Regions from separate parts of the Ramlibacter sp. AN1133 genome, predicted to be linked through region 1. Evidence: riboswitches for the same ligand, from Rfam matches in the RefSeq annotation. Region 1 holds a riboswitch; the other holds the start of a gene.
The links. Region 1 has a riboswitch for S-adenosylhomocysteine ahead of ahcY (adenosylhomocysteinase). Riboswitches for the same ligand answer to the same signal wherever they lie in the genome.

Region 1 (7,762 bases):
GGGGGGCGGGGGGGGGGGTTCGCGCCCCCCCCCCCCGCGGGGGGGGGGGGGGGGTGGGGGGGCCCCCCCCTTTCCGGCGACGGAGCGCCCCCACCCCGACCCTCCCCCGGAGGGGGAGGGAGGAAGAGATCAGTAGCGGTACGTGTCGGGCTTGTACGGCCCGCTCTTGCTCACCCCGATGTACGCGGCCTGCGCATCGGTCAGCTCGGTCAGCTGCGCGCCCAGCTTCGACAGCTGCAGGCGCGCCACCTTCTCGTCCAGGTGCTTGGGCAGCACGTACACCTTGCCCACCTCGTACTGCGAGGACTTGGTGAACAGCTCGATCTGCGCCAGCGTCTGGTTGGCGAAGGAGGAGGACATCACGTAGCTCGGGTGGCCGGTGCCGCAGCCCAGGTTCACCAGGCGGCCCTTGGCCAGCAGGATGATGCGCTTGCCGTCCGGGAAGATCACGTGGTCGACCTGCGGCTTGATCTCGTCCCACTGGCACTTCTTCTCGAGCGACGCGACGTCGATCTCGTTGTCGAAGTGGCCGATGTTGCAGACGATCGCCTGGTCCTTCATCTTCGCCATGTGGGCGTAGGTGATGACGTCGCGGTTGCCGGTGCAGGTCACGAAGATGTCGGCCTTGTCGGCGGCGTAGTCCAGCGTCACCACGCGGTAGCCTTCCATGGCGGCCTGCAGCGCGTTGATCGGGTCGATCTCGGTCACCCACACCTGCGCCGACAGCGCGCGCAGGGCCTGGGCCGAGCCCTTGCCCACGTCGCCGTAGCCGGCGACCAGGGCGACCTTGCCGGCGATCATCACGTCGGTGGCGCGCTTGATGCCGTCCACCAGCGATTCGCGGCAGCCGTACAGGTTGTCGAACTTGCTCTTGGTGACCGAGTCGTTGACGTTGATCGCGCGGAACTTCAGCTTGCCGTTGTTGGCCATGTCCTGCAGGCGGTGCACGCCGGTCGTGGTCTCCTCCGTCACGCCGATGATCTGGGCGGACTTGCGGCTGTACCAGGTCGGGTCTTCGGCCAGCTTCTTGCGGATGGACGCGTGCAGGATGCGCTCTTCCTCGGAGGAGTGCGTGTCGATCAGCGACAGGTCCTTCTCGCAGCGCTGGCCCAGGTGCATCAGCAGCGTGGCGTCGCCGCCGTCGTCCAGGATCATGTTGGGGCCTTCACCCTCGCTGCCCTTGGCGCCGAAGTCGAAGATGCGGTGCGTGTAGTCCCAGTACTCCTCCAGCGATTCGCCCTTCTTGGCGAACACCGGCGTGCCGCCGGCGGCGATGGCGGCGGCGGCGTGGTCCTGGGTGGAGAAGATGTTGCACGAGGCCCAGCGGACCTGCGCGCCCAGCGCCTGCAGCGTCTCGATCAGGACGGCGGTCTGGATCGTCATGTGCAGCGAGCCGGTGATGCGGGCGCCCTTCAGGGGCTGGGCCTGGGCGAATTCCTGGCGGATCGCCATCAGGCCGGGCATCTCGGTCTCGGCGATGCGGATTTCCTTGCGGCCCCAGTCGGCCAGCGAGATGTCGGTGATCGCGCTGTCGGCGGGCGCGGCGGTCTTGAGAACGGCGTTCATGGGTGCTCCGGAACGAGAGGTGGAGAGCCCACCAACCGGCGCGTGGATCTGCTCACCGCACGGAAAGGTGGGTGAGCGTCGTTGCATGGAATCCGAGCCTCGCGTCCATGGCGGACGCTGCAACGCTCCTCGGGTTGGCCGGGATTTTATCGGAAACCGCCCGAATGCCCCACACGAGCCCCCTTAGGGGTTAAAAAGTGCACATGGCCACCCCCGGACTCCCTTCCCCGCCCATCGAGCCGATGCTGGCCAAGATCGCCGATGCGCTGCCCGCCGAGCCCGGCTTCCTGTTCGAGCCCAAGTGGGACGGCTTCCGCGCGCTCGTCTTCCGCGGCGCCGAGCAGACCTACCTGCAGAGCCGCGACCTGCGGCCGCTGAACCGCTACTTCCCCGAACTGGAGAAGGCGCTGCACGAGGCCCTGCCCAAGGGCTGCGTGCTGGATGGGGAGATCGTCGTGGCCAGCCGCGGCGGGCTCGACTTCGATGCCCTGCAGATGCGCCTGCATCCGGCGGCCTCGCGCGTGGCCAGGCTGGCGAAGGACACGCCCTCCAGCTTCGTGGCCTTCGACCTGCTGGCCGCGGGCGGCAAGTCGACGATGGAACTGCCGCAGTCGGAGCGGCGCGAGCGCCTGGAGCGCCTGCTGGGCAAGGCCAGGCCGCCGCTGCACCTGACGCCCGTCACCCGCGACCGCGCGCAGGCCGAGGAGTGGCTGGAGAAGTTCGAGGGCGCCGGCCTCGACGGGGTGATCGCCAAGCTGGAATCCGCGGCCTACCAGCCGGGCAAGCGCGCGATGCTCAAGATCAAGCACGTGCGCAGCGCGGACTGCGTGGTGGCGGGCTTCCGCTGGTACAAGGACCGCGAGGACGCCGTGGGTTCGCTGCTGCTGGGGCTGTACGACGACAGCGGCACGCTGCAGCACGTGGGCGTGACGTCCTCGTTCACGATGGCGATGCGGCAGGAACTGGCGCAGGAGCTGGAGCCCTTGCGCCGCGACGCGATCAAGGACCACCCGTGGCGCGAATGGGCCGGCGCGGCGGTGGGCGATACGCAGCGCATGCCCGGCGCGCAGAGCCGCTGGAGCGGCGGCAAGGACCTGAGCTGGGAGCCGCTGCGGCCCGAGCGCGTGTGCGAGGTGAAGTACGACCACCTGCAGGGCAATCGCTTCCGGCATGCTGCGGTGTTCCTGCGCTGGCGGCCGGACAAGCCGGCGCAGGAGTGCCGCTACGACCAGCTGGAGGTGACGACGCCGTTCGAGCTGGCGAAGGTGTTCGGGGCCTGACGCGCGGGCGTCGCCCGGGCGGCGACGCCGCGGCCCCTCACGCCGGGTACATCTCCTTGATCATCTTGCGATCGAGCTGCGACAGCAGCGTGTTCTCGTTGGTCGGACCGAGGCCGTCGGAGAACAGCTTGCCGTCGAAGGAGTAGAGCATGATGGACTTCGGGTCGTACTTGGTGGTCAGGATGCCCTTGGGCGGGTACTTGTCCAGGACATTGCTCACGATCGCGTCGTCGTCCCAGAAATTGGGCGGGCCCCGGAAGTACTTCATCACCTCCTCGCGGTTCCACTTGCGGCCGAACTCCGGGCCCTGGTGCTCGTGGATGCACCCGAGCGCGTGCCCGAACTCGTGCAGGACCACCGCGCGGTCCTCCTCCGGGTCGGAGTTGTCGCGCACCCAGCCGAAGTTCATCGTCGGCTGGTGCAGGGGGAAGTAGGAGGCGTTGAGCGCGTCGCGTCCCACCGCCGACCACGAGCCCTCGTCGGCGTAGAAGGAGATGCGGACCTCCGACGGCGCCTTGTTCACGAACTTGATCGTGACGTTGGCGTGCCGCTCCCACTCCTTGCACAGCGTGCGCACCTTCTTCTGCATCTTCGGCGTGCCGTCCAGGAAGCGGCAGCGCACCACGGCGCCCTTGCCCCATCGCTTGGACGCCACCAGCGCCATGCGGGTGACGTGCGCGACCTGCTCCGCATCGAGCTTGCGTGCGCCCTGCGCCACGGCGGCGAGCATCTCGCCGCGCAGCGCCCGGCGCACGTGGCGCTCCGGGTCCTGCTCGTCGGGGATGATGCGTTCGAAGCAGATGCGCGGCCGGCGCACGACCTCCTGCAGCGGCGTGCCCTCCTCGGGCGCCGCGGGTGTCTTCGCTTTCTTCGCCATGTCGTTCCTCCTTGGGGTGGGAATCAGGTCTTCTTCGCGACGGCGCGGGGATGGCCGTACACGGCGTAGGCGAGCCAGGTCGCGTCGCCGTCCTCGCGCGCCTTGCGCCGTGCCGCGGCCGAGGCGGCGGCCAGCTCCGCGCCCTGGTCGATGAACTGCGCGTACAGCTCCCGCGCGAACCCGTAGGCCGGCTGGTCGCCGATCGACCAGCTCGAGCCGACGAACACGCCCACGCCGGCGTGGATGAACGCCGCGGCGAAGCCGCCCAGGCCCTTGAGCGCATAGCCGGCGCGGGCGCTCTGGCAGGCGTTGAGGACGACCATCGGCCGGTCGCCGTCCGACTGCAGGTTGGCCGTGTAGCGGACGGTCTCCGCCAGCACGGCGTTCTGGCTGCCCGAGCCGTCCGTGGGCGGCGGCAGCACGAGCTGCGCGTTGCCGACGTGGTCCGCGTCGGTGGCGCCGTGGCAGGCGACGTGGAGAAGATCGAAGGAGCCGGGTGTCTCCAGCAGCTTGTAGACCTCCTCGGCCTGCGCCGGCACCTCGACCCCGCCGCGCTTGCGCATGACGGCGATCTCGTCCTGCGCGCCGGCGAGCGCATCGTCGCCCTGGTACTCCGGCACCAGGTAGCGCACCTTGCCCTTGCGGATCCTGACCTGGTCCGGCGCGTAGCCGTCGATCAGCCAGCGCACGACGCCGAGCTCGCCGAGGAACACCGAATCGCGGCCCGGCCGCTGCGTGCGCGGATCGCGCAGGTTGACCAGCTCCCAGGGGATGAAGGGCTCGCTGGAGATCACCTGCACGCTGCCGATGGTGTCGCGGTGCTCCCACAGCTGGTCCTGCAGCTCGCGCGGGAACAGCGCGTCGAACAGCCTGGCGCCGATGGCGAGCAGGTCGCGTGCGAACGCTTCCTTCTGGCCCTGGCTCTGCGCCCAGCGGTCCTCGATGTCCTTGTGGATCCCGGCGATGGTGGCGGCCGGGTCGCCGTCCAGCAGCGGCGACTCGAAGGGCATGCGCACGCCCAGCTCGCGCAGCTCGAGCTCGTACTGGTATTGCGTCTTGGCGCCGAGCGGCTGCACCTGGTGGATGCGCAGTTCGTCGGGCTGCTGCGGGAACTTGCGCGGGAAGGCGGCCAGTCCCGCCGATGCGGTGGCGCTGCGGCGCGTGCCGCTGCGCTCCTGCACCACCTGCAGGTCCAGCACCAGGGTGACCAGGGGGATCGGCCCCTGCCGGACCTGCACGCGCACCTGCGCGCTGCCCGCCTCGTTGCCCTGGACGTCGAAGCGCAGGTCCAGCGGCGTGCCGGGCTCCGGCACCGCGACCTCCACGCGGGCGTCCTCGGGATGGACCAGCGAGACGCGCAGCGCGGGGATGCACTCCACGATGAGCGGCCGCGCCTTGCTCACCCTGGCGCGGTCGACCTTGCTGGCGGCGCGCCGGCCGGTGGCCTGCAGCAGTTCGCGCGCGATCGTCACGTCCACCGTGTGGACCTGGCCCAGCACGTATTCGTCGTCGGTCTCGGCGCGGAAGTGGCATTCGACGGCAGCGGCCGCGGCCGGCGGCTTCGCCCTCTGGCCGGTGGCGGTGGCCGGCTGCGCCGCCGCAGCGCCACCGACGCGCGCCGCCTTCTTGGCCGCCTTCTTGGCCGCGGCCTTGGCCGGGGCGGCCCGCCGGCGCGCGGCCGGCGCCGGCGCGGGCGCCATCTGCACCTGCACCTCCTCCGGCGAGATCACGTTCACCGGCTCGCCGTCCCGCAGCTCGATGGTGCGCTGGGCGCTGCCGCGCGTGGTGGCGAGTTCGTCCAGCCGCAGCTCGCCTCCCCCGGCTCCGCCCCCGGCGCCGGCCTGCGCCATCCGCGACTGGCCGCTCTCGTGCAGGTCGAAGGCATCGTGCACCGTGGCGCCGCGCACCTTCGCCATGCCCTTGAGCCAGGCCTCGCCCAGGGGCGCCGGATGCGCATAGCGCAGCGTGACCGGCCGGCCGTGCTCCTCGTCCCGGCGCTCGATGACGATCCACGGCTTGCCGGCGGACTTGACCTGCTGCAGCGCCTCCTTCACCGCCTGCGTGCTGCGCAGCCGCACCACGGGGGCCGGCGGCTGCGCGGACACGCCGGCGCGCACCACCGGTGCCGGCTCCGCGGCCAGGGCACCGAGCTGCAGCCACTGCAGCAGCCGCTGCGCCGTCTGCGGCTGGGAGAAATAGGCGCAGTGATGCACCACGCCGGTCTTGCCGAAATCGAAGCGCTCTCGGATGTACTTGCCGACCTTCTCGTCGATCTGCGTCATCGAGGCGATGTGCACGACCAGGTCGTTCGGCTGCCCGAACAGCGCATCGGCCGCCTTGTCCGCCAGCCGCATCAGCAGCCCCGGCGGCATCACCTCGGGGTTGGCCTGCTGCTGCGCCAGGTCGGGATCGAAGTCGCTGGTGATGGCGCAGTAGTAGGTCTGCTCGGGCCGGGGCTGGCCGGGCTGGTCGCCGTTGATGTCGCGGATGAATTCGCCGGCGGGCTCCATCGCCGCCAGCCCGGGCGCCTGCTGGTCCGTGACGGCACCGGTCGCGAGCGCCTTCACCAGCACGCCGATGCCCTGGATGGCCGCGGCGAGGATGCGGGCCGGCGCCGCGGCGGCCGGCAGCAGCAGGCCCGCGGCGCGCGCCCCCGCCGCTGCCAGGTTGGTATAGCGGTCCGCGAGGCGGTGCCAGTTGTCCGGGTTGGCGAGCTCGGTGCCGCCGTTGGTGGCGCCGACGAAGACCGCGCGCCGCAACTGCAGTTTCAGCCGCGACGAAGGCAGCACCTGCTCCACCAGGCTGCGCAGCACCAGGGCGCCGCGCGAGTAGCTGACCGCATCCACGATCGGCGGCTCGGCGAATCCCATGCGCTCCAGCCGGGTGGCGAAGGCGATGGCGTTCTGCGTGGGCAGCACGCTCAGCGTGGGATGGTCCCAGCCGAGGATGAGGTCGTAGTGCTCCAGCGCCGCGGCCAGGAAGTCGCGGCCGGCGGGATGCGTGGCGAGGTCGCCGTAGCTGCCCATGGTGGAACTGAAGGTGCCGTGCACCATCAGCAGCACCCGGGCGGGGCGGCCGGCCGGCACCGGCGGGGACTCGGTGTCCGCCAGTGGCGTCCATTTCAGCGGGTCCGCGTCACGGATGTGGACCAGGCCCTTGCTCACGTCCTTCTCGAGGAACTCCACCAGCGCGTGCACCACCGGGCGGGCGATGAAGCGGAACACGTAGAACACGGCCTTGCCGAGCCCCAGCTTGGTCGCGAGGCCGCCGCGCGCGGTGGCGCGCCTGCGCATGGCCGCCGCGGCGGGTGCGGGCGGTGCCGGCGGCAGTTCGATGTGGAAGACGTCGGTGTGCTGCGGGGCGGCGGCCACGGCGGGCGGCGCGCCGCGTCGCACCCCGCGCTTCGCCGGCGGCGCGGCCTCCGCGGGCGCGGGGGCCGCGAGTTCCTGCGGCAGCTTCCATTCGTAGCAGCCGTCATGGTCGACCAGGATCACGGCCCGCTCGTCGGGGCCCACCGGCACCGCCAGGTCCACGGCCGTGGGCGCCGCTGCGGCGGGCGCCGCCGCTGCCCTGGCGCCGCGTCGTGCCGGGGCGGCCGGAGGCTGGAACGGGATCGCCTCGACCAGCTCGAGATCCTGCCCCTCCATCGCATTGACGACCGCTTCCTCCTCGGTCATCGGCGCGACGGGCGGGGCCGCGCCGCGCCGTCGTGCGCCCGCGGGGGCGGGCGGTGCGAAACCGCCGCGCCGTGCCAGGCGGAGGTTGACGGGCCGGGGCTGGGGCACGAGCCCCGCGCGCGCATCGACCCACACACCGGAAGCGCGCCTCTGCATCGCCATGTGCGATCCCTCCCGGGCGCGCATCGTTCGACGGTTGCTTGTTGGCGCGCCCCCAGGGCCATTCTAGGCAGCGCCTGCGGGGAAGGGAACAGGCCGAATGCCCGCCTGCGCACCGGCTCCTTCATCGGAGGGAGGGGCGGCTCAGGCCTTCGGCTTCGCGTCCTTGCGCGGCTTCGCCCGACCACGCGGTGCATCGGACG
Region 2 (7,762 bases), on a different contig from region 1:
CCGCTGGCGCTGGGGGTGCTGTGGAGCCCGCAGGTGGGCTACCGGTGGGGGCTGGCGGTGCTGCTGGTGGCGGGGATCGTGGCGGCGCTGGCGCTCGTGCTGGCGCAGCGCCGCTCGCTCCTGCCGCGTTAATTGACGACGATCGTCACCGAGTTCTTCGCGCCCAGGCGCACCAGCTGCCCGGTCTTCCAGGCCGGCTGCTGCTCGTGCTCCATGGTGCGCACCGAGCCGTCGTGCATCTTCACCTGCGTGATCCACACCTCCCTGGACGTCACGCGCTTCTGCACTTCGTTGCCGACGAAGCCGCCGCCCACGGCGCCGGCGACGGTGAGCGCCGTCTTGCCGTCGCCCTTGCCGAACTGGTTGCCCAGCAGGCCGCCGGCCGCCGCGCCCGCGACGATGCCGACCGCGCCGCCTTCGCCCTTGCGCTTCTCGTGGCGCACGCCGACCACCGTGCCGCATTCGTGGCAGACCGGGGCGGGCGCCGCGGCGTGTTCCTTGTGCATCTTCTTGGCGATGCCGGGCGGCAGGCCGTGCGGGTTGTCGGCGATGGCGGCAACCGCGGCGAGGGCCAGCAGGGTGGCGATGGCGTATTTCTTCATGGGACTCTCTCTCCTTCTTCCGTCCTTGCCGTGATTCAACGACAAGGCGGGCAGCACCGCCGACGGCCAGCCCAGCCGTTCGTGCAATGCTTCACGCCTGCTTCAGAGATTCGGTGCAAGCAAACGTTGCAGGTCCGAAACCGTGGCGCCCCTGCGACGCGCCTGGTCCTCCAGCTGGTCCTCGCCGATGCGGCCCACGTTGAAGTACTGGCTCTCGGGGTGCGCCAGGTAGAAGCCGCTCACGCTGGCCGCCGGGGCCATCGCCATGCTGTCGGTCAGCTCCATGCCGATCTCCTGCGGCTGCAGCAGCGCGAACATGTCGCGCTTGACGCTGTGGTCCGGGCAGGCCGGATAGCCCGGCGCGGGACGGATGCCGCGGTACTTCTCGGCGATCAGCTCCTCGGTCGCGAGTTTCTCGTCGGCGGCGTAGCCCCACAGGTCGCGGCGCACGCGCGCATGCAGCGCCTCGGCCAGCGCCTCGGCGAGGCGGTCGGCCAGCGCCTTGAGCGTGATGGCGGAATAGTCGTCGTGGTCGTCGAGGAAGTACTGGACCTTCTTCTCCACGCCGATGCCGGCCGTGACCGCGAACACGCCCACGTAGTCGTCGCGCACGCCCTTGGGCGCGACGAAATCCGCCAGGCAGCGGCTCGGGCGCATCACGCCGTCGATCACCTGCTTTTCGGCCTGCTGGCGCAGGCCGTACCAGGTGAGCACGGTCTCGGTCCGGCTTTCGTCGGCGTACAGCTGGATGTCGTCGTCGTTGACGGTGTTGGCGGGCCACAGGCCCATCACCGCATTGGCGGTCAGCCAACGGCCTTCGATCAGGCGCTTGAGCATGCGCTGGCCGTCGGAGTACACGCGCACCGCTTCGGCGCCCACCACTTCATCCTTGAGGATCTCGGGGAAGCGACCGGCCAGGTCCCAGGTCTGGAAGAACGGGCCCCAGTCGATGTAGCCGGCCAGCTCCGCCAGGTCGTAGTTCTTGAACACCCGCCGGCCGATGAACTTCGGCCGGGTCGGCACGTAGGTGGACCAGTCGATCGGCGTCTTGTTGGCGCGCGCCTTCGCCAGCGGCCACAGCGGCGTCTGCTTCTTGTTGGCGTGCAGCTGCCGCACCTTGTCGTAGTCGGCCTCGATCTCCGCGATGTACTTCGCGGCCTGATCCGAGAGCAGCGACTGCGCCACGCTCACGCTGCGCGACGCATCGGGGACGTAGACCACCGGGCCTTCGTAGTGCGGTGCGATCTTCACCGCGGTGTGCACGCGGCTGGTGGTGGCGCCGCCGATCAGCAGCGGGATCTTCTTCACGCGGAAGTGGTCGTCCTTCTGCATCTCGGCGGCGACGTACTGCATCTCCTCCAGCGAAGGCGTGATCAGCCCCGACAGGCCGACGATGTCCGCGCCCTCGACCTTGGCGCGGGCCAGGATCTCGTGGCACGGGACCATCACGCCCATGTTCACCACCTCGAAGTTGTTGCACTGGAGGACGACGGTGACGATGTTCTTGCCGATGTCGTGCACGTCGCCCTTGACGGTGGCCACGATGATCTTGCCCTTGGCGCGCACGTCCTGGCCGGCGGCCTCCTGCTGCCGCTTCTCTTCCTCGATGAAGGGAATGAGGTGCGCCACCGCCTGCTTCATCACGCGGGCGGACTTCACCACCTGCGGCAGGAACATCTTGCCGGCGCCGAACAGGTCGCCCACGATGTTCATGCCGTCCATGAGCGGCCCCTCGATCACGTGCAGCGGACGGCCGCCCCGGGCCAGCACCTTCTGGAACATCTCCTCGGTGTCGGGGACGATGTGGTCCGTGATGCCGTGCACCAGCGCGTGCGCCAGGCGCTGCTCCACCGGCAGCGCGCGCCACTCGTTCTTCTTGCCTTCGTCCTTGGCCGCGCCCTTGGCCTGTTCGGCAATCTCCACCAGGCGCTCTCCGGCATCGGGGCGGCGGTTCAGCACCACGTCCTCGACGCGCTCGCGCAGTTCCGGCTCGAGCTCGTCGTACACGCCCACCATGCCGGCGTTGACGATGCCCATGTCCATGCCCGCCTGGATGGCGTGGTACAGGAACACGGTGTGGATCGCCTCGCGCACGGGGTCGTTGCCGCGGAAGGAGAAGCTCACGTTGGACACGCCGCCGCTGACCTTGGCGCCGGGCAGGTTCTTCTTGATCCACTTGGTGGCTTCGATGAAGTCCACCGCGTAGTTGTTGTGCTCCTCGATGCCGGTGGCGATCGCGAAGATGTTGGGGTCGAAGATGATGTCCTCGGGCGGGAAGCCGAGCTCGTCGACCAGGATGCGGTAGGCGCGCGCGCAGATCTCGGTCTTGCGCTGGTAGGTGTCGGCCTGGCCCTGTTCGTCGAAGGCCATGACGACGGCGGCAGCGCCGTAGCGCTTGACCAGCGTGGCCTGGCGCTTGAACTCGGCCTCGCCTTCCTTGAGCGAGATCGAGTTGACGATGCCCTTGCCCTGGATGCAGCGCAGCCCCGCCTCGATCACCTCCCACTTGGAGGAGTCGATCATGATCGGCACGCGGGCGATGTCCGGCTCGCTGGCGATCAGGTTGAGGAAGCGCACCATGGCGGCCTTGCTGTCCAGCATGGCTTCGTCCATGTTGATGTCGATGACCTGGGCGCCGTTCTCGACCTGCTGGCGCGCGACCGCGAGGGCCTCCTCGAACTGGCCCGCCAGGATCATGCGGGCGAACGCCTTCGAGCCGGTGACGTTGGTGCGTTCGCCGATGTTGACGAACAGGCTGCCGGGCACGATGGAGACGGGCTCCAGGCCGGACAACTTCATGGGGGGGACTTGGGACTGCATTCCTTCTCACCTCGCAGGGGCCGGGTGAGCGCGGTTGGAATCCATCTCAAGCCTGACGGTGCGCCCGGTTTTCCGGGGCCGCTGCAGCGCTCCTTGAGCAGGGAACGATTTTACAGCGGCAGATCCGCCTTCTTCAGCGTCCGCAGCACGAACGAGGACTTGCTGTGGCGGATGCCCTTGATCTTGTACAGCTTCTCCCGCAGCAGCCGCTCGTAGTCGCGCGTGTCCTTCACCGCCACCCGCAGCAGGTAGTCGTACTCGCCGGAGACGAGGTAGGCCTCGACCACCTCGGGGATTGCCGCCAGCGTCTCGCCGAACTTCTCCAGCGTGTTGTCGGTGTGGCTGTCGAGGGTGACCTGTACCAGCACCGTGTCGTTCAGGCCCAGCCCCTGCGCGTTCAGGCGCACCGTGTAGCCCTCGATCACGCCGGCGGCCTCCATCTTGCGGATGCGCTCCCAGCACGGCGAGGCGCTCAGGCCGACGGCCTGGCCGACCTGCTGCAGGCTGGCCCGGGCATCCTGCTGCAGCACCCTGAGGATTTTCCGGTCAATGGCGTCCATGGCGCACGATTTTCCGGGAAATTGGAGGTCTCAGAAGGATTTTTTGCTTCCGCGCCGAAATGCCGGAGGTTCAGCAAGACTTTCTCCGCTCCGGGCGCCACACTTGCTGCATCGAAGCGGCGGCTTACCGGCCCCGCCCGAGATGCGAGGCGCCAGCGGGTCACCGCCCGCTGGCCGACCGGGCAGACATCCTCACGAGGGATCGCAGTGGAACGAAGGAGCGCCCAAGCTGGGGTCGCCTGCGGCGAGCCCAGCCCACGGGGCCTGCCGACGGCAGACCCTCAGGCGGCTTCCCGGTAGAAGAACTGCCGCTGCGTCGCGCGCGCCGGCATCAGGTGCACCGCCTGCCCGATCGCCGCGATGTGGTCCGGCGTCGTGCCGCAGCACCCGCCCACGATGTTCACCAGCCCCTCGGCCGCGAACTCGCGCAGCAGCCGCGAGGTGACCTCCGGCGTCTCGTCGAAGCCGGTCTCGCTCATGGGGTTGGGCAGGCCCGCGTTGGGGTAGCAGCTGATGAAGGTGTCGTGCGCGACCCGGTTCAGCTCCTGGATGTAGGGCCGCATCAGCGCCGCGCCCAGCGCGCAGTTCAGGCCGACCGCCAGCGGCTGCGCGTGCCGCACGCTGTGCCAGAAGGCCGTGACGGTCTGGCCGCTGAGGATGCGGCCGGAGGCATCGGTGACGGTGCCGCTGATGATGATCGGCAGCCGCTCGCCGCTGTCGGCGAAGTACTCGTCGATCGCGAACAGCGCCGCCTTGGCATTGAGCGTGTCGAAGATGGTCTCGACCAGCAGCAGGTCGACTCCGCCCTGCACCAGGCCTTCCACCTGCTCGTAGTAGGCGGCGCGCAGGGCCTCGAAGTCCACGTTGCGCGCGCCCGGGTCGTTCACGTCGGGGCTGATGCTGGCCGTGCGCGGCGTGGGGCCCAGCGCGCCGGCCACGAAGCGGGGCTGGTCCGGCGTGGAGAACTTGTCGGCGGCCTCGCGCGCCAGCCTGGCGGCGGCCACGTTCATCTCGCGCGCCAGCTCGCCCAGGCCATAGTCGTCCTGCGCGATGCGGTTGGCCCCGAAGGTGTTGGTCTCGATGATGTCGGCGCCGGCGGCGAGGTAGCCCTCGTGGATGTCGCGGATCACGTCGGGGCGCGTGAGCGCCAGCAGGTCGCTGTTGTTCTTCAGGTCCTTGGGGTGCTCGCGCAGGCGCTCGCCGCGGAAATCCTGCTCGGTCAGCTTGAAGCGCTGGATCATGGTGCCCATGGCCCCGTCCAGGATCAGGATGCGCTGGGCGAGCAGCTGCGGCAGGGCTTGTCCACGGGTGTACACGACGGGCTTCATGCCCCGATTGTAGGAAAGACGGTGAATTCGGCCGGCGCGCAGGGGCACCGGCGGCGCCGGCGTGCGCAGTTCACAGCTTTGCCGGTCGGCGTTCCGGGTCCGAGCGGCGTTACACCGGCAGGCTCAGGGACAATCGGGCGATCGTGTCTTCCCCCCAGCAAATCCTGCAGACCGTCTTCGGCTACCCCGCGTTCCGCGGGCAGCAGGCCGAGATCGTCGACCACGTCGTCGCCGGCGGCGATGCGCTCGTGCTCATGCCCACGGGCGGGGGCAAGTCGCTGTGCTACCAGATTCCCGCGCTCGTGCGCCAGCAGGCCGGCCACGGCACCACCGTGGTGGTGTCGCCCCTGATCGCGCTGATGCACGACCAGGTCGGCGCCCTGCACGAGGCCGGGGTGCAGGCCGCGTTCCTCAATTCCTCGCTCTCGATGGAGGAGGCCAACGCGGTGGAGCGGCGGCTGGCCCGCGGCGAGCTGACGCTGCTCTATGCGGCGCCCGAGCGCGTGACCACCCCGCGCTTCCTGGCGCTGCTCGATGCCATGCACGGCGCGGGCAAGCTGTCGCTGTTCGCGATCGACGAGGCGCATTGCGTCAGCCAGTGGGGCCACGACTTCCGGCCGGAATACCGGGCGCTGGCCATCCTGCACGCGCGCTATGCCGGCGTGCCGCGCATCGCGCTCACGGCCACGGCCGACGGCGTCACGCGCGAGGACATCGTCACCCACCTGCAGCTCGGTCGCGCGCGCCAGTTCGTCAGCAGCTTCGACCGCCCCAACATCCGCTACACGATCGCGGAAAAGAAGGATCCGACGCTCCAGCTCCTGCGCTTCATCGAGGGCGAGCACCAGGGCGAGGCCGGCATCGTCTACTGCCAGTCGCGCAAGCGCGTGGAGGAGATCGCGGAGATCCTGTGCCGCGAAGGCCTGGACGCCCTGCCCTATCACGCGGGGCTCGACGCCGGCGTGCGCCAGCGCCACCAGGACCGCTTCCTGCGCGACGACGGCGTGGTGATGACGGCCACCATCGCCTTCGGCATGGGCATCGACAAGCCGGACGTGCGCTTCGTCGCCCACCTCGACCTGCCGAAGAACATCGAGGGCTACTACCAGGAGACGGGCCGCGCCGGCCGCGACGGCCTGCCCTCGGATGCCTGGATGGCCTACGGCCTGCAGGACGTGGTGAACCAGCGCCGGATGATCGACGAGAGCCCGGCCGGCGACGAATTCAAGCAGGTGCAGCGCGGCAAGCTCGATGCCCTGCTCGCGCTGGCCGAGGCCACGGACTGCCGGCGCGTGCGGCTGCTGTCGTACTTCGGCGAACACTCGGAGCCTTGCGGCAACTGCGACAACTGCCTGAACCCGCCCGCTGTGTGGGATGGCACCGAGGCCGCGCGCATGCTGCTGTCCACCGTGTACCGCGTGCAGCAGGCGCGCGACCTGCATTTCGGCGCCGGCCACATCATGGACATCCTGCGCGGCAAGGAGACGGACAAGGTCAGGCAGTTCGGCCACCAGAGCCTGTCCACCTTCGGCATCGGGGCGGAATTCTCGGAGGCGCAATTGCGCGGGGTGCTGCGGCAGTTGATCGCCACCGGCGCGCTGGCGGTGGATGCCTCGGCGTTCAACACGCTGCACCTCACCGCCGGATCGCGGGCGGTGCTCAAGGGCGAGCAGCAGGTGCTGCTGCGCGAGTCGATCGGGCTGCCGGCCGGGCGTTCGCGCAAGCGCGCCGGCGGCGGCACGAAGTCCGCGGTGCCGGCCGCGGCGGCGAGCCTCACGGGTTCCGCGCAGCAGCGCTTCGCCGCGCTGAAGGACTGGCGCACGCGCATCGCGCGCGAGCACAACCTGCCGGCCTACGTGATCTTCCACGACGCGACGCTGGCCGCGATCGCGGCGCTGGACCCGCGCTCGCTGCCGGAGCTGGAAGGCGTGAGCGGGATCGGGGCGAAGAAGCTGCAGACCTACGGGCCGGGAGTGCTGGACGTGCTGCAGGCGCTGGGGTAGCGCAGCGCTGGGGTTCGGCGCTGCGCGCGCTCACCGCCAGCCTACGTGAACCCGATGCTGCGCGCCTCGCGCACTTCCGGCTTGATCCGGTGCTCCGCCTCCAGCTGCTCCAGGAATTCCTCCGGCGACAGCTGCGCGGCCAGGATCTCCACCTGCCGCTTCACCGCGGCGAAATCGCCGGGGCACAGCTGGTCCAGCCGCACGAGCCGTGCCGCCGCCTCCGGCGTGAGCGCTCCCGCATCGCCGGCCAGCGCCTCGGTCACGAACATCCGCTCGCGCTGCACCGCCGTCAGCGGCTTGAACCGGATCTTGAACGCGAAGCGCCGCAGCGCCGCCTGGTCGATCCGCTCCATCAGGTTGGTGGTGCAGATGAAGATGCCGGCGAAGCGCTCCATGCCCTGCAGCATCTCGTTGACTTCCGTGACCTCGTAGGTGCGCTGCGCGCCGCG

Region 2: linked by a shared signal. The riboswitch ahead of metH (methionine synthase) and the one ahead of ahcY (adenosylhomocysteinase) in region 1 are both predicted to bind S-adenosylhomocysteine.

Annotation. Positions count from the first base shown of each region.
Region 1 is NZ_JBBKTQ010000027.1:3-7,764, forward strand. Features, by position in the region: gene ahcY (adenosylhomocysteinase) at 130-1,566, opposite strand; S-adenosyl-L-homocysteine riboswitch at 1,633-1,703, opposite strand; gene WG923_RS25555 (ATP-dependent DNA ligase) at 1,770-2,846, shown strand; gene WG923_RS25560 (M12 family metallopeptidase) at 2,884-3,723, opposite strand; gene WG923_RS25565 (DUF7379 domain-containing protein) at 3,747-7,562, opposite strand; gene ligD (non-homologous end-joining DNA ligase) at 7,704-7,762, opposite strand, start outside.
Region 2 is NZ_JBBKTQ010000002.1:197,985-205,746, forward strand. Features, by position in the region: gene WG923_RS03390 (MFS transporter) at 1-132, shown strand, start outside; gene WG923_RS03395 (glycine zipper 2TM domain-containing protein) at 129-602, opposite strand; gene metH (methionine synthase) at 705-3,422, opposite strand; S-adenosyl-L-homocysteine riboswitch at 3,442-3,523, opposite strand; gene WG923_RS03405 (Lrp/AsnC family transcriptional regulator) at 3,533-3,982, opposite strand; gene WG923_RS03410 (homocysteine S-methyltransferase family protein) at 4,264-5,310, opposite strand; gene recQ (DNA helicase RecQ) at 5,454-7,313, shown strand; gene WG923_RS03420 (ATP-binding protein) at 7,355-7,762, opposite strand, start outside.